DNA from 2 places in the Enterococcus sp. AMC2644 genome. Region 2 is predicted to be linked to the other one. Evidence: riboswitches for the same ligand, from Rfam matches in the RefSeq annotation. Region 2 holds a riboswitch; the other holds the start of a gene.
What was found. A riboswitch is a leader RNA that binds a small molecule or an ion and turns the genes downstream of it on or off. The one in region 2 is predicted to bind thiamine pyrophosphate.

Region 1 (9,267 bases), 200 kb from region 2:
GCTGCCGACTTTTTAAAAGGTAAAAAAGGGACGACATTAGTTATTAGTGGAGATACCCCCTTATTAACATCAGAAACCTTGGACCATTTATTTGAATACCATCAAGGAAAAGGGGCTTCTGCGACTATCTTAACCGCCCATGCAGAAAATCCAACGGGGTATGGTCGTATTTTACGTGACCACGTCGGAATTGTGGATCGGATCGTGGAACAAAAAGATGCGACACCCGAAGAAGCACAAGTTAAAGAAATCAATACGGGTACTTATTGTTTTGATAATGAATTATTATTCGATGCCTTAACCAAATTAAACACCGATAATGCGCAAGGCGAATATTATTTAACTGACATTATTGAAATTCTAAAAGACGAAGGCAAAAATGTGGCAGCCTATCAAACACAAGATTTTGATGAATCGTTAGGTGTGAATGACCGAGTTGCCTTAGCTGAAGCTAACCGCATTATGCGAGCACGTATCAATCACCAACACATGGTGAATGGCGTGACTTTTGTTGACCCAGCAGCGACCTATATCGATGCTGGCATTGAAATTGGTGCAGAAACAGTCATTGAACCAGGTGTGTACTTAAAAGGTAACACAGTCATTGGTGAAAATTGTGTGATTACCGCACAATCACAAATCGTTGACAGTATCATTGGTGACCATGTGGTGGTGAAATCATCGGTAGTCGAAGAAAGTACGGTTCATTCTGGAGCGGATGTTGGTCCTTATGCCCATTTACGTCCAAAAGCTGAAATTATGGCAGATGCACATATCGGCAACTTTGTCGAAGTCAAAAATGCGACGGTTGGTGAAGGAACGAAAGTAGGGCACTTAACCTATGTTGGCGATGCGACATTAGGCAAAGACATCAATGTTGGCTGTGGCGTAGTTTTCGTGAACTATGATGGCAAAAACAAATATCAAACGGTTATCGGCGACCACAGTTTTATTGGCTCAGGAGCCAATCTGATTGCGCCAGTCAATGTAGCAGCCAATAGTTGTATCGCAGCAGGTTCGACTATCACTGAGGATGTACCCGAACATGCCTTAGCTATTGCACGTGCTCGCCAAGTAAATAAAGAAGATTACGCAAAAAATTTCCCATATATGCAATAAGTTAGACGAAAGTCTTGATTTATTTGTCAAAAATGACTACTATTTACTAGGAAGATGATTCTAGTAGATTGTAGTCTTTTTACTAGTCGAATGTATAGAAAGTGGAGGTTCTCATGTCGAATCAATATTCTGATCCAAAATTAAAGATTTTTGCGCTAAACTCTAATCGTCCGTTAGCAGAAAAAATCGCTGCTGCAGTAGGTGTAGAATTAGGTAAATGTTCGGTCAAACAATTCAGTGATGGTGAAATCCAAGTCAACATTGAAGAAAGTATTCGTGGTGCGCACGTATACATCATTCAATCAACAAGTAACCCAGTGAATGATAACTTAATGGAGTTATTAATCATGATTGATGCCTTAAAACGTGCCAGTGCAAAAACAATTAACGTTGTGATGCCTTATTATGGTTATGCTCGTCAAGACCGTAAAGCACGCTCTCGCGAACCAATTACAGCAAAATTAGTGGCAAATATGATCGAAAAAGCTGGTGCCAATCGTATGGTAACACTAGACTTACATGCGTCACAAATTCAAGGATTCTTTGATATTCCAGTGGATCATTTGATGGGTGCACCATTAATTGCAAATTACTTCTTAGAAAATAACATTCAAGGTGATGATGTTGTGGTAGTATCACCTGACCATGGTGGGGTAACTCGTGCGCGTAAGTTAGCAGAGTTCTTAAAAGCACCAATTGCAATTATTGACAAACGTCGTCCACGCGCTAATGTTGCTGAAGTAATGAACATTATTGGTCATGTTGAAGGCAAAATTTGTGTCCTAATTGATGATATTATTGATACAGCAGGTACAATTACTCTAGCAGCAAATGCTTTGAAACAAGCTGGTGCTAAAAGTGTATATGCCTCTTGTACACATCCTGTATTGTCTGGTCCAGCCTTAGAACGGATTGAAGCATCAGCAATTGAACGTTTAGTTGTGACTGATTCAATTAATTTACCAGAAGAGCGCAAAATTGATAAGATTGATGAAATTAGCGTTGGTAGCTTAATGGCAGAAGCAATCAAACGTATCCATGAGAACAAACCAGTCAGCCCATTATTTGAGTCAAAAGAAGCATTTATTAAATAGTGGCTGATACTATAAATTAAAAGAAACAAAATGGGTCTGTGATATAAGACGAAACAAGACAAAAATATCCAAATAAAATAGCATGAGTAATCTTCTATTGTTCGGATATTTTACGGTCAATCTCCTTATGTCACAGGCCTATTTTCCTGTTTATCAAGCTATTTTTTAAGGAAAATAAAATTGTAAGCTTTTTCAAAAATAGGTTTGACAGGTATTTAAAATTATGATAGCCTTTTCATTATAGATTTTCTTCAAGCAAAAATCTATATACAATTGATTAGGAATGTTATCTGTAAAGAGCATAACCTATAACTGCATCCAAGTTACCTGGGACAGTTATGGGTTTTTTTGTTGTTTTGGAAAAACATTTTTAATCTGGAGAATTAGGAGGAAGAAAAAGATGAAGAAATTATTGGTTGCAGCGGGTGTGTTATTCTCATTTGGACTCGTATTAACTGGCTGTCAAAATGGTGGTACTACGCCAACAAACGAATCAGTTATCGAGTCAGCAACGGTTAGCGATGAGGTCGCTGATGAGCTAACTTTATATGTCGTCCGTCACGGAAAAACGATGTTAAATACAACAGACCGTGTTCAGGGCTGGTCTGATGCGGTATTAACGCCAGCGGGTGAAGAAGTTGTGACGGCAGCAGGTGTAGGTTTGAAAGACGTTGATTTCCAAGCTGTTTATAGTAGCGACAGTGGTCGTGCCGTTCAAACAGCGAACTTGATTATGGATGAAAATACAGCATCTAATCATTTGGAAATTCATACAGATCGTCATTTACGTGAGTTTAATTTCGGAACGTATGAAGGGGACCTAAACCATACGATGTGGCAAGACATTGCTGATGATCGTGGTGTGACTTTAGAAGAATTTTTAGCAAATTTAGATCCGTCAGAATTTGCTGATAGTGTAGCAAAATTAGATAAAGAACATATGAAAAAAGAAGGGATTGAAGAAGGGATAAACTGGCCCGCAGAAGATTACCAAACAATTACTGATCGACTAACAGAAGGATTAACTACAATTGTTGAAGAAGAGTCTAAAAATCCAGGTACTGGCAACATTTTGATTACGTCACATGGGTTAAGTATTTCTGCGTTATTAGATACATTATTTGAAGAGTTTGAAGTACCAGAAGGCGGCTTGAAAAATGCCAGCGTAAACATCATCAAGTACAAAGATGGTAAATACACGTTAGAATCTGTTAATGATATGAGTTACGTTGAAGTAGGCGAAGCGGCAGCGGAATAGATGAAAAAAACAGACCAGAAATTTTTTCTGATCTGTTTTCATTTATTTTTTATAAATATTTTTCAACGTTAATGGTGCCGCAAATGTATGGTAATTTAAGCCTTCAATCGCTTTGTTTTGTAAAACAGATTGTTGGTTTTGGCTGATAATAATCATGCCTGGATTATTTTCAATGACTTCTTTTTCTGCTGCAATCAAAGTTTCCCAACGTTTTTCTAAATCGTTGGCGTATTTGATTGAGGCATCATCTAACAATTGATCATAGGTCGGATTTGAGTAGTTACGGTCATTTCCTGAGTATAACGTATTTAAAGTCGAAATTGGATCCTTGTAGTCTGGTGTCCAATAAATCAAGAATAAGTCATAGTCGCTGTCACGAGCTAAGTTTAATGCTGTTTCAGTTGGCAGAGCTTTTAGTTCAATCGTTAAGCCAGGGAACGTTTCTTGTAAGCTGTATTGAATACTTTCACCCATTTTTTTGTAGCCACCATCATCAGTAACCATCAATTCTAAAGTAATGTTATCTCCTAGCTCAGCTTTGGCTTTTTCCCAATATTGTAAGGCTTCGTCTTTGTTATATTCCATCAAGTTACCCGCTTCTTCACGGAAATCAACTCCTGTAGCTGGATTGCTAACAAATCCTTCTGTTACTGCACCGTAAAGAGGTTTGGAACCATCAGCCATGACATTGTTCACTAAAGTTTCTTTGTCGATACCTAACGCCAGAGCTTTACGTAAATCGCTGTTTTTAAGTGGGGTATCTTTGCCACCACGGATTTGGTTCATGCGGATATAATTCATCGTTGCTGTTGGATAGGAATGGAAGTCTTCGTTAGTTAAGTTTTGCTTCGCTAATTCACCTGTTAAAGTAGCAACATCTAATTGGCCATCATTGAATAAGTTTAGAGCAGTAGATGCTTCTTTGATGACATCATAATGGATATTTTCCGCTTTGACATTTTCTTTGTCCCAATATTTGTCGTTTTTGACTAAATCCCAACTTGTTCCAGATTGCTTCCAATTTTCAACAATAAAAGGTCCGTTATAGACAATACTCTCACTATCTTTCCCATAATTATCACCAAACTCTTTCAAGGCTGTTTGATTTTGTGGGAAGAATGTAGGGAAAGTGAGCAAGGATGTGAAATATGGTTTTGCTTCGCTTAAATGCACTTCTAAGGTGTAATCGTCGAGTGCTTTTACACCTAATTCATCGACTTCTTTTTCGCCGGTTGCGATTGCTTCGGCATTTTCGACCGTATCGATTAGTAAGAAGCTATAGATTAAGGCATTTTTGGGATCAATCATTTTTTTCCAGGCCGCTTCAAAGTCATGAGCAGTTACTGGCTCGTCGTTGCTCCAAATAGCATTATCACGTAAAGTAATCGTATAAATTTTACCATCGTCAGAAATTTCAGGCAATTCTTTCGCCACTGCGGGAATTACTTCATCGTTTTCATCTAAGGCATACAAACCTTCAAAGGCTGCAGTATGTGTAATTGCATCGGGAAAATCTAACATATTTGATGTGTCTAACGTTGTTAATTCCGATGCAGACATTAAATTAATTGGTGTTGCTTCTTCTTTTGGCTTCCCTGTTGAACAACCGACTAATGCTAAAGTTGCTAGGGCACCTAACCAAAGTCCCTTTTTATTCATTTTATTCCTCCTAGTTTAGTGACGGTCGACTAACATCCAGACAACCACTGCTGGTTCGTCTCCGTCATTGTAATTGATGTGACCTTCTCCTTTTTCAATTAATTGCGCATCACCAGGTTTGCCAATTAAATCTTGTCCATCTTCTAAAATGGTATGTGCCGTTCCCGAAATAATATAAGAATATTCATCTTGGTCGTGGCGAGCAAAACCTTCTGCTGGACTTTTTTCACCAGGTTGTAATGTAATTAAGCCCATAGTGACACGCTCATTAGGTTGGTTCTCCTTGTCAAAAAAGATGTTCATCTTTTCAGCAAGAGTTGGTTTAATAATCATATCAGCGCTCCTCTCTTTTATTACACCTAATAATACTTGAAACCATTACAATGTCAATCTTTCAAAAAAAATTGTCCGTTTAATAATAAAAAAATTACATTAAGGTTTTCATTACCTAAAAACTGTGCTATGCTTTTGCTGTATTAAAAATTAAATAGAATCTACTCGCAAAGGGGAGTCCATTTGGGCTGAGATTGAGTTTACTCTAAACCCTCCGTACCTGTTTCGATCATTCGAGCGTAGGAATTGTGATGAGTTGAAGTGTACATGATAACTGTCATTTACTTCTCCTTTGTGAATTGTGAAGATTCTAAAGGAGGAGTTTTTTTATGGGTTCATCAAAAACAAAAATTTGGGTGGAAGGCACCATTTTAGCAGCTTTAGCAATGGTCTTATCGTTTATTCCAGTCGATATTGGTTCAAGTTTTTCCATTTCGCTTGGGCAAATCCCCATTGCAGTTTACGCCTTGCGCCGCGGTCCTAAAGCCGGCTTATTAGCAGCATTTATTTGGGGGCTGTTACATTTTCCAACGGGCAAAGTCTTCTTTTTAAGTGTGATACAGGTATTAATTGAATATCCAATCGCTTTTACTTTTGCCGGTCTAACAGGTATTGCAGCTGCTAAATTACAAACAGCGATTGCTAACGGTGACAAATCAACTGCTCACAAACAAATCATTTCTGGTGTAATGATTGGCGCATTGGCTCGTTATTTTTGGCATTTTGTCGCTGGTTGGGTTTTCTGGGGTTCGTATGCGCTATGGGGCATGAGTCCGGTCGTCTTTTCTTTAGTGATGAATGGAATCAGCGGGCTAGCAACGGCGATTGTAACGACAATTGTATTATTAATACTTTATCGGATGAATCCGACAATCTTTGTTCCCAAAGATACGATTAGGTAAAACCCAATGAATTTTGTGACAATCGCCCGCTGTACTGCACAAGAAAGCTGGGAGCGTAGCTTGAAACATCCATTTATTCAAGAATTACATCAGGGAACCTTACCTGAAAGTTGTTTCCGTTATTATCTATTACAAGATTGTTATTATTTAGAATCATTGCAGTCGGTTTATCTAGCCATTGCTCAACAGACGACGCTACCAAAAATAAAGAAGATGATGCAACAAGGGGCGAAACGCTTGATAGCTGGAGAAATTAATATTCGTGAAACTTTTTTTGAAGCACTCCAAATTACACAACAAGAAAGACAACAAACACCAATTGCAATGGTTCCTCAAGAGTATGTAAGTCACATGCATCAACAATTGAACGATTCTGTTGCTACAGCATTTGCGAGTTTACTACCTTGTGCTTGGTTGTATCAAGAAATTGGCTTAACCTTACGAGAATCGCCACACCCTATCTATCAGCGTTGGCTTGATACTTGTACGACACCAGAGAGCATGGCAATTGTTGCAGAAGAACAAGAATTGTTAAATAGCTTATATCAAAAAGCTACAGCATTCGAACGTCAACAAATGATTGCTGCATTTGTGACTAGCGTGAAGATGGAAGAGGCTTTTTGGAATATGGCATATAATTTCAACAAATAAAGGAGTATATTATGGAAAATAAAAAATTACAGAAATTAACCTATCTAGCGATGATGGTTGCATTAGATGTGGTCTTATCTCCATTGTTTCGAATTGAAGGTATGGCACCAATGTCGAGTGTGATGAATGTATTAGCTGGCGTATTATTAGGTCCAGTTTACGGAACGATTATGGCTTTGGTCTGTGGTTTAATTCGGATGACGTTATTGGGAATTCCGCCGTTAGCCTTAACTGGTGCAGTGTTCGGAGCTTTCCTAGCAGGGCTGGGGTATCGCTTGTATCCATCCATTGTTTCTTCGATGGTCGGGGAAATTATTGGTACAGGAATTATTGGCTCTTTATTGTCTTATCCGGTAATGGTTTGGTTTACTGGTAGTAGTAGCGATTTTTATTGGTTAATGTATACCCCACGTTTTATTGGAGCGGCTTGTATTGGTTCAGTCGTTGCCTTTTTTATCTGGCAAAAAGCCAAGAGCATCACAGCGATTCAAAAAATTCAACATTTATATAAAGGAGTATCAATATGACAACTTGGCAAGATACACTTGCGCAGTATTTACCTCTGAAAAAAGCGCCATTGATTCATTGTATTACCAATGAAATTACCAATGAATTATTAGCAAATGGCTTATTATTCGTTGGTGCAAAACCCATCATGGCTGAAGATATTCGAGAATTTCCTGATTTATTCAAGAGTATTGATGGCTTATTACTAAATATGGGCAGAATGTCGATTGCTCGTGAAGAATCACTAATAGAAGCTAGTCAATTAGTTAATAAACCAGTTGTAGTTGATATTGTTGGCGCGGCAGCTACATCGTTACGTTTTGATTTAGCTCATCGATTAGCTGGTAATCAACCCAGCGTTTTAAAAGGGAATATTTCAGAATTACGGGCCTTTTGTGGCTTGCCATCAGCAGGACGAGGTGTCGATGGTAGTGCCTCTGACCAAGAGGATGCGGCAATTAATGAATTAATTACAGCTTTGCAACAACAAGATCCAGCCATTACTTATTTAGCAACAGGAAAAAAAGATATTGTTGTTAGCGGTGAACAAGTTTGGTTATTAGAAAATGGGGTACCAGAATTGGATTGTTTTACTGGGACAGGAGATTTAGTAGGTGCATTAATTACAGCGTTTTTAGGTGCCGGTTATGAAGCTGTAACAGCAACTATCCTAGGGGTCAGTTATTTCAACTGCTGTGGAGAACAAGCGAAACAAAAATTAGCTCCTTCAGTCGGTTTAGCTGATTTTCGTCATGAAACATTAAATCAATTATCTCTATTATCACAAGATACTACTTGGAGCCAACAGGTGAAAGGACGAAAATTATGAAAGAGTTAGCATTATATTTAGTAACTCAGCGTTATGGTAGCACCGAAGATTTTCTAAAAGTCATTGAAGAAGCTTGCCAAAGTGGTGTGACTTTAGTGCAGTTACGAGAAAAAGCATTGTCTACCCATGAATTTTATGAATTAGCACAACAAGTAAAAGACATTACAGATCGATATGAAATTCCTTTGATTATTAATGATCGAGTTGATATTTGTTTAGCTATTGATGCGGCAGGTGTGCATATTGGTGATGATGAGTTGCCTGTAGCAATTATGCGAAAATTAATTGGCAAAAAATGGTTAGGGGTCTCTGCTAAAACTGTTTCACGTGCACAAGAAGCAGAAAAAGAAGGAGCAGATTATCTTGGTGTAGGTGCGATTTTCCCTACAAAAACGAAAGAGACGCCATTAACTTCTCTTGAAACATTGCAAGAAATTACCGAGGCAATTACCATTCCAGTAGTAGCTATTGGAGGGATTACCGAGGAGCGTTTAGCAACCTTTAAAGAGTTTGATATTGCAGGTGTAGCAGTAGTCAGCGAAATTATGAAAGCTGAATCTGTTTCTAAAAAAGTTGAAAATATGCGTAAAAAAATTCTAGAATGGGAGAGGAAATAGATGGAAAATAGCACACCTCAAGTGGTTACAATTGCTGGTTCGGATTCTGGTGGTGGTGCTGGTATTCAAGCAGATTTAAAAACATTTCAGGCCCGACATGTTTTCGGCATGAGTATTGTGATTGCTCTAACCGCTCAGAATACACTGGGTGTACAAGCAAGTTACCCCATTCCTTGTTCATTTATCGATGCTCAATTTGCTTCTTTAGCTGCTGATTTTGCGATTAAAGCATCGAAAACAGGTATGTTAGCAGACAGTGAACATGTAGCAGCAGTTGTTAAAAATTTGAAAACGTATG
Region 2 (9,267 bases):
TTTTTTAATTGGATGGCGTTTTCCATTAATGCCAATGTTTGGGTTAACTCTGGTTGTAAGTGTGGGTACGCCTGCCACATTGGATGAATTTTCATAAAAATCTCCTTTGTTACGTTTTCCATGAGACGTGTGTTTGTTCTTCATATTCGGTTTGAAAGCGACGCAAAGTATCAACACGTTGCAATAGGTAGTTTGCAGAGATACCTATTGCAATGCCTGATAAGATGCCTAAAAATGAGAGAATTGGCAAATAAAGCATTACGGTCCAAGATTGAGCAATCCAAGAAGCGGTTACCAATTGTCCGACATTATGCATGAATCCTCCTGTTGCACTGATTCCAATGATACTGACACGATTTGGACCAAGCTGTTTGACTAGTAGCATACCACCATAACTTAATAATGCCCCACTCATACTATATAAAAAAGTGGAAATTGTTCCGCCGAGTAAAGTGGTCAAAATTAATCGCATCCAAAGTAACATGAAACTTTCTTTTTTAGGCATTGTGAATAAAGCAATAATCGTAATTAAATTGGCTAAACCTAATTTGGCACCCGGTGCAAAAGCAAAAGGATAGGGAATCATATTTTCAATAAGACCAATGATAACTCCTTGAGCAACAAGTAAAGCAATAAAAATAATTTTTCGTAAACGGCTCATAATTAACGACGACTAATAAATTAAATCGTCCATGTCACTCCCATCTGCTATTTGAATTTCAATTACAAGTTTATGTGGGAGGCACACGATGGTCTCGCCATTTTTTGATGCCCAACCGCGACGGACACAAATCTGATCGCCACAATCAGCTTCTTTAATGCGGATACGATCACCTTGGATTTCAATTAAGTTCGAATCGCCATCGTCATCTTCGTATAAATAAGTAAATGTTTCTTGCCCTTCAACTAAATTAAAGGTTTTAATTTCTTCTCCATCTACACGCAAAATAGCTTGTTTTTCGACAACCACCGATTCTGCTGTTTGTTGCATAGAGAAAAGGATGATTGGTAAAAAAGAACTCATAATTAAGACCAAAACGATGACGCCATCCCATGGTTTTAAGCGACTATTTTTGATAAATTCTTTGATGTTCACGAGAGGGTCCTCCTTTTGATGATTTCTTTTTTATTCTAGCATAAACTAAAAATTCTGTATAAACATTTTGAAAATGGCTGGAACGTGATGAAGTCTCTGTCCCAGCCATTATCTTTATTTTTTATTTTTGACCATACATTGATTTCGGTTTTCCATACCACCAATTACCAAGAGTACGTTGTAACCATGGAATTACCCAACGGTCTAATCCGACTGCACGACCAGAACCATTCATTAAGGCAAAGGCAACAGGAATGAACCAGATATTTACCCAGAAGAACATTCCAGATAGACAGAATGTTGCAACTAAGACAATTGTTGTGGCACTAAATAACCAAGTGAAGAGACCAGCAATAATTGCAAGTGCAATTCCGATTTCAATAAAGACCATCATTTTTTGGAAGAACATTGCAACTTCCATGTTTGGCATAAAGATTTTCATTACGCTAACGAACCAGTCTGGCGCTTTTTCAAGGACGGCCATTGGTTGTTCGCCATATCCATAACTTAAACCAAAGTGAGCAACCGTTTCCGCAGCACCTGCACCGGCATCAGTGGCACCACTTGCTGCACTAGCAACGTCTGCACTGGCTGAACTTGCCGCGTCCGTTGCTGCTTGGTAATCCCATGTCCAAGGGAAGACACTGTCACCTTGGAACCATGAACCTTCACCAAACCAAGTACCTGGTTTTAGCCATTCGCCTTCACCAACAATTTTCTTAAAGGCTTCTAAGAACCAAACCAAACCGTAGAAAATACGTAGTGGGACACTCCATAAGACGTTTCCGTAACGAGAAGTATGTCCACGAGCGACATTTCGATCATCTTTAATGTGGAAAAATTCATGCATCATGTATTGGAACATATAATAACCAGAACGAATATCAAAGAAGTACTTCAAGTTAACAATATGTTTCATAATAATTGCTAAGAAACCACTTAAATGAATTTTGTTGAATAAGTTTGCAACTCCCCATTTAGAGCCAATAGAAACCATAAATCCTTGGTAGTTTCCTTTAAACTTATGTTTTTCGCCACCTTTAATTGCCGCTACAATATTACTTGCAGCAGTGTGACCAGTTTGTTCCGCTGCTTGAACGATTTGTGGTGTTGGTGTGTTTGGAAATTCTTCGTAGAAAACTAAGTCACCGATAACGTAGATATCTTTATCTTCATAACCTTTTGCTTCCATGTACTCATTTGCAACCAAACGATTTCCACGAGCTTTTTCTAATCCAAAGTCAGCAGCATCAGAAGTTGCTTTAACTCCAGCAGTCCAAATTAAGGTATGTGTTGGAATTGTTGAACCATCTTTTAATTTAATGAAGTCTGGTGCAACTTCAACGATTGGTGCGTTTAATACTAATTCAACATTTTTGGCTTTTAAGTAACGTTCCGCTTTCGCAGCATCGTTACGTCCTAACATATTTAAAATTGTTGGCATTGCTTCGACAACTTTTAAAGTGATCTCGCTTGGATCTAATTTGTAATCTTTTGCTAGACGTTCTTTCCAATCGATTAATTCACCAATCATTTCAATTCCAGTAAAACCAGAACCACAGACAACAAAAGTTAACATTGCTTTACGAACAGTTGCATCTGGTTCTAAAGCCGCTTTTGCCACAGTTGATAAGATGTGTTCACGAATGCGGACAGCATCCTCAAATGACCACAATGTAAAGCCATTTTCTTTAACACCTGGTGTACCAAAGTCATTTGGTTCGCCACCCATTCCTAAAACAAGGTAATCAAATGGGTATGAACCTGCTTTAGTTGTAACAACTTTGTTTTCTTTGTCAATTGATGTAACCGTATCTGTTACCAATTGTACGTTTTTTTTGCGAGCGAACAAATGTTGCAAGTCATATTGAATCGCATCCGGTTCAACACGTCCTCCAGCAACTTCGTGAAGCTCGGTCATCATTGTATGATAAGAATGACGGTCGATTAACGTAATAGTGACATCGCTATCTTTTTTTAGCTTTTTCGCTAAAAACTTAGTTGCAGATACACCAGAGTATCCAGCACCGACAACGACAATATTTTTCTTTGTCATTGAAAATCTCTCCTTTAATAGTAAAAATATAATGGTAATAATTACACAATCTATTACATTATAACGAGAAATTACTCGTTTGTCTAAACTTTTTTAAAAATTTCACAAAAAAAAGTTAAAAACTATGATACCTGTGAAACTTAAAAAAATCAGTACTTTTTATTTGTTTTTTTGATAATATAGTTGACTTATTTCAAAATTCCTTTAAAATGTTAGATGAATCACAAACTTCTTTGTGAATAATTTTTTTAGAAAGAAAAAGGTGGGAACAAGATGAAAACAAGAAAATTTATGGTAGGGATGACAGTATTTGCTTTTTCAGCATTAGTATTAGGAGCATGTTCACCAGATAACAATGATGAAAGCAGTGCAAGCAGTTCAGCAGCTTCATCAGAAGTAGTAGAATCATCAACAGCGACATCTTCAACAGAAGCAGGAGAAGCGGCACCAGGTGTTGTTTTACAAGATGGTACTTACAACTTAGAAGAAAAAAACTATAACAATGGCTACCGTGTAGTATTTTCTATGGAAGTAAAAGATGGAAAAATCGTTGAATCTAAATATGATAATGTAAATGAAGAAGGCAAATCAAAAACTGAAGACGCTGACTACAATAAAAATATGAAAGACAAATCTGGTATGTCACCAGAAGAGTATATTCCTAAATTAAATGAAGAATTTTTAGCAGCTCAAAGCGCTGATGGCGTGGATGTTGTGACTGGAGCAACACATAGCTCTCATTCATTCCAAAACTATGCACAACAATTAATTCAAGCAGCTCAAGCTGGCAATACAGAAACAATTGAAATTGACAATGGTGCAGAATTAAAAGATGGCACTTATACTTTGGAAGAAAAAAATTACAGCAATGACTATCGTGTTGTTTTCTCAATTGACGTAAAAGACGGCAAAATCGTTGAGTCTAAGTACGATAACGTGAATGAAGCTGGCGAATCAAAAGTTGAAAATAAAGAATACAACGAAATGATGAAATCAAAAGCTGGTATATCACCAGAAGAATTTATTCCTAAATTCAACGAAGCTTTAGTAGCTCAAATGGCTAACGAAGGTGGCACACCAGGAGACATCGAAGCAGTATCAGGTGCAAGTCATAGCCAACACACATTTGTTCTTTATGCAGAGCAATTAATTAACTCTGCTGAAAAAGGTGACACAGCAACAGTTGAAGTGGATAACTTTGTAGAACAATAAAGAAACAATCTATATTTGCGAAAAAAGGCTGGGATTTTTTATTCCAGCCTTTTCTTTTGCGAAAAAAACTTTTCAATTAGACAAAAAAAAGCTATGATAAACAAGACAATAAATAGAAAGAGGAACAACATGAAGAAAAAGTTAAGTCTAGTCTTAGTAGCACTTATTATGGTTGTAAGTATGGCTGCTTGTAGTAACGCTACCAAAAAAAATGCCACTACCGAGTCTTCTGTTTCCGTTGCGAAGGGTTTACGTGAAAAACCTTATGCGAACGAAGAATTTTTATTAGGAACGTATGTCCGTATTCGTGTTTACGATGAAGGAAAAGAAGAAGCGTTAGCACCTGCCTTTGAACGCATTGCAGAATTAGGAGATAAAATTACGATTAATCAATCTGGTTCAGAGGTCGATGCAATCAATGAACAAGCGGGAATTGCACCTGTCACTGTGTCAGATGATATTTACGACTTGTTAAAACATGCGTATGAATATAGTGTAGAGTCAAATGGAGGCTATAATCTGGCGATTGGAGCGATTACGCAATTGTGGCGAATCGGATTTGATGATGCGCGAAAACCTGAACAATCAGAAATTGATGAAGCATTGAAGCATATTGATTATCATAAAGTTACTTTCAATGATGCAGATAAATCTGTGTATCTGGAAGAAAAAGGGATGATTATTGATTTAGGTGCAATTGCTAAAGGGTACATTGCCGATGAAGCAGCAAAAGTGTTGAAAAAAAATGGTGTAACATCCGCAATTGTTGATTTAGGGGGCAATATTTTAGTTGTTGGTCACAGTTGGCGTGGAGAAAATGAAGATTGGAATGTCGGCATTCAAGATCCTAATAACGCGCGTGGAACAATTTTAGGCTCAATCAAAGAAAGCGACAAAACGATTGTTACTTCAGGAATTTATGAACGTTACTTAGAAGTAGATGGTGAAAAATACCATCATATTTTTGATTCTAAGACAGGGTATCCCTATGATAATGATATTGCTAGTGCAACTGTTATTACGGAAAAATCCATTGATGGTGATGGTTTGACGACAGTTATTTTTGATAAAGGTGTCAAAGCAGGTCTGGAATATATTGAACAAAATACACCAAAAGGCACGGATGCTATTTTTGTTACCAAAGAAGGTAGAGTATACGTGACTGATGACATTAAGGACACTTTTAAGTTAGATAAAGATTCTGGCTATACAATGGGTGACCGCAGCGAACTTAAATAGCAATCTAGGAGGAAAAAATGTCACTGAAGAATTTTTTAGAAGTTGTTGAGATCCGTACAAAAGTTGCGAGTCTTTTTCCATTTCTTATAGGGGTGCTGTATTCATTAGCACATTTTAATGAATTTCATGGGTTTTATACGGTGTTATTTTTCATCGGCATGTTAACTTTTGATATGACTACTACTGCGATTAACAATTATATGGACTTTAAAAAAGCGCAATCGGAAACGTATAAATATGAACAAAACGTGATCGGTCGTGAACGAATCTCTCCAGCATTGATTCGTAAAATGATCTTAATTATGTTAGGCATTTCAGCGATTATTGGGTTATTGTTAAGTATGATGACTGGTTGGCTGTTTTTAATTATGGGTGGCGTAGTTTGTTTGGTTGGAATTTTCTATACATTTGGTCCAATCCCTGTTTCACGCATGCCTTTAGGCGAAATTGCTAGTGGTTTAACGATGGGCTTAGGCTTATTTGCGATGACGGTTTATTTGAATACAGTGAATCAACGCGTGTTTTACCTAGATATTAGTTTTAAAAATAACAGTTTTTCCTTAGCTGGCCAATTCTGGGGCATCTTGGCAATTTTTGTAGCTTCTTTACCTTTAGTTTTTACGATTGCAAATATTATGTTGGCAAATAATTTACGTGATTTAGAAACGGATATCGAAAATAATCGCTATACATTGGTGTATTACATTGGTCGTAAAAAAGGCGTCCAACTTTTTCAAGTAATGATGTATGCTTGTTATGCTACGATTTTATTAGGGTTTTTATTTTGGGTATTCCGTTGGCCAATCTTAATTGTGTTTATTAGCTTGCCAAAAATTCGTCGCAACTTGATGAGTTTCCAAGAAACATTGCCACATCCTAAAAGCTTTGGCTATGCTATTCAAAATATGGTATTGTTTAATGCCAGCTATGCATTAGCATTACTATTGAGTTTACTTTTTTAGAGTAGACGCTTGAATAAAGGTATGCTATACTTTAAAAAAATTGAATATAGAAACATTTGGGGTGCTGTATAGCTGAGATTATACCCATTGAACCTGAAACAGTTAATACTGGCGCAGGGAAATGTGTTTATTATTGTGATGAGTGCCTGACTAAGTTTATTTAGTCAGGTTTTTTATTTGCATGATCTGTCGATGAGCAGGACTCCTTTTGCTTCTATTTTAGAATGAAAGGAGTCTTTTTTATGCAAAAATGGTCATTGCAACAAGTAGTTTTGCTTGCGCTTTTAGCGTTTTTATTTGGTGGGGTATTTATGGGGGCGGGTGTACTGTATTCATTATTAAATGCTGTATTAACGCCTTTGGGGCTTAGTCCGTTTGCCAATGAAATATTATTTGGATTATGGACGATGGCAGCACCAGTCGCTGGAATTTTAGTGCCCAAAAAAGGAAGTGCAACGTTAGGAGAACTATTAGCAGCTTTAGCTGAAATGCTTTATGGTTCTTATTTTGGTCCAGGTGTTTTATTATCTGGTCTGATTCAAGGTTTTGGAACGGAACTAGGATTTATACTGACAAAATATCAACGTTATGACAAAGTTACTTTATTTTATGGAGCGATTGGTACTACCGTCTTAAGTTTTATCTTTGAATTTTTCAAATTTGGTTATGGAACATATGGCTTAGGAATGGTCATGGCGTTGTTAGCCGTTCGTTTTGTTTCAGTGGTCTTTTTTGGCGTATTTCTAGTCACACAGATTATGAAAATCTATCAAAAAATTCAAAATGCTAAGGTGTCTGTTTCATGATTGAATTGAAAGAAGTTACTTTTCAGCAGCAACAACAAGTGATTTTTGATCATTTGTCATTTAAATTTCCAAAGCATCAATTTACATTGATTACAGGAGACAGTGGTAGTGGTAAATCAACATTATTTCGATTGATTGCTGGTTTTGCTCAACTGCCATATACGGGAGAAATTTTGTTAAATAATAAAAATTTAACAACTGCTTCGATGAAAGAAAAAGCTCAAGCAGTTGGGATGGTTTTTCAAAATCCCAGTCAGCAATTCACCATGCGAACACTGCGTAAAGAAATCATTTTTGCATTAGAAAATTTAGGTTTGCCTGTTTCTGAAATTGATTGGCGAATGAAGCAGGCATTAGAACTAGGCGAGACAGCGCATCTTGCTGATAGAGAGCTGAATCAATTATCTGGAGGCGAGCAGCAACGAGCTGCATTAACAGTCATTTTAGCCATTGATGCACCTATTTTATTATTGGATGAACCCTTTGCTAGCATTGATCCTGAATCACGATTGCATTTCATTCAAAAATTAAAACAATTACGTACTCAAGGAAAAACAATTATTTTGAGTGATCATGAGTGGTTAGGTTATCAAGGGGTTGTTGACCAAGTCGTTGAATTGAAAGAGGGCGCATTGCATTTGTGTTCTCTCGATAAATTAGATCAAGGGACTCCGAATTTTCGTCTGAGTCAATCAGAATGTAACATGCCCTCGTTTTTTGACTTAGAAAAAGTGCAAATACAACGAAATAAACAATTGTTGCTTGATACAAGTTGGCAATTAAATAAAGGGATTACAACTTTAACAGGCGCTAATGGTGCTGGGAAGACCTCATTATTAAAAGCTATGTCGCAATTAGAAAAATATCGGGGAAAAATGTTTTTGAATGGTAAAAAGTTAAGAAGAAAAAGACAACTTTATCAAAGCATGTCATTAGCTGTACAAGATGCATCCAAACAATTTGTAACAGTAACAGTTCAAGAAGAATTGTCTTTTAGTGACCATCAAAATTTAGAGATTCGTGCAAAACAACAAGCTGCATTAGCCTTTTTTACTATTAAACCTACGCAGAGTCTGTTTCATTTAAGTGAAGGGCAAAAGAAAATTGTACAATTGATTAGTATGTTGAGTCTGAATTTAGATTTTCTATTGTTAGATGAACCCTTTGTTGGTTTGGATCAAAAAGCATGCACATACTTTGTGGAATGGATACAAGAACAATCCGTGCAACAGGATTTTTTAATTGTGACACATCGACTAGCACCGTTAGCTGACATTAGTCATCATCACATTGTATTAAAAAATCAGACATTACAAGTAGGTGAATATTCATGAAAAAAACCAATGCGTTAACTATGACATTATTTATTCTTGTTTTGACACTTGAAATTTCTTTTACAAGAACAGTTGCCTTGAATGTTTTTTTGATTGGATTAGCTGGATTGTTTTTCTTATATCGAAGAAAATGGGTTAGTTTCATCCTTTTGGTCGTGCTCCCTTTAATTCCAGCACTTTCCACCTATTGGTCAGTCATACTGAATGGAAATGGTAGTGAAGATGCAATCTTGTTATTGACACGAACTTACGCATTTGCAGCATTAGGCTTATCGTTTGCCGTAGGCGTAGACTTAGAAGAGTTATTATTAGTTATAGAGCAAAAAGGTGTTGCGCCAAACTTCATTTACGGTTTATTAGTGGTGGTACATGCCGTACCTGCTATCAAAAAGGAAGTACGTGCCCTACAAGAAGCCAGTTTATTGAGAGGCAAAAGACTTTATTTTTGGTCACCCATGTTATATATAAAAACAATTTTCCTTGCTTTTTCTTGGCGTGATCAATACACCGAAGCGATGTACTCACATGGGTATGATGAAATGGGAATAAGAACGCATCACCA

Region 1: another riboswitch for thiamine pyrophosphate. It lies ahead of thiT (energy-coupled thiamine transporter ThiT); the one in region 2 lies ahead of AC4BC5_RS07635 (ECF transporter S component).

What each region holds. Positions count from the first base shown of each region.
Region 1 is NZ_CM177095.1:1,351,782-1,361,048, reverse strand. It holds gene glmU (bifunctional UDP-N-acetylglucosamine diphosphorylase/glucosamine-1-phosphate N-acetyltransferase GlmU) at 1-1,119, shown strand, start outside; gene AC4BC5_RS06635 (ribose-phosphate diphosphokinase) at 1,233-2,213, shown strand; gene AC4BC5_RS06630 (histidine phosphatase family protein) at 2,614-3,471, shown strand; gene AC4BC5_RS06625 (peptide ABC transporter substrate-binding protein) at 3,514-5,130, opposite strand; gene AC4BC5_RS06620 (cupin domain-containing protein) at 5,146-5,463, opposite strand; TPP riboswitch at 5,625-5,726, shown strand; gene thiT (energy-coupled thiamine transporter ThiT) at 5,793-6,365, shown strand; gene tenA (thiaminase II) at 6,372-7,016, shown strand; gene thiW (energy coupling factor transporter S component ThiW) at 7,028-7,543, shown strand; gene thiM (hydroxyethylthiazole kinase) at 7,540-8,352, shown strand; gene thiE (thiamine phosphate synthase) at 8,346-8,969, shown strand; gene thiD (bifunctional hydroxymethylpyrimidine kinase/phosphomethylpyrimidine kinase) at 8,970-9,267, shown strand, end outside.
Region 2 is NZ_CM177095.1:1,554,817-1,564,083, forward strand. It holds gene AC4BC5_RS07600 (polyprenyl synthetase family protein) at 1-95, opposite strand, end outside; gene AC4BC5_RS07605 (Gx transporter family protein) at 110-661, opposite strand; gene AC4BC5_RS07610 (NusG domain II-containing protein) at 674-1,096, opposite strand; gene AC4BC5_RS07615 (FAD-dependent oxidoreductase) at 1,218-3,152, opposite strand; gene pplA (extracellular electron transfer flavoprotein PplA) at 3,426-4,364, shown strand; gene AC4BC5_RS07625 (FAD:protein FMN transferase) at 4,494-5,603, shown strand; gene menA (1,4-dihydroxy-2-naphthoate polyprenyltransferase) at 5,621-6,565, shown strand; TPP riboswitch at 6,613-6,702, shown strand; gene AC4BC5_RS07635 (ECF transporter S component) at 6,808-7,371, shown strand; gene AC4BC5_RS07640 (ABC transporter ATP-binding protein) at 7,368-8,705, shown strand; gene AC4BC5_RS07645 (energy-coupling factor transporter transmembrane component T) at 8,696-9,267, shown strand, end outside.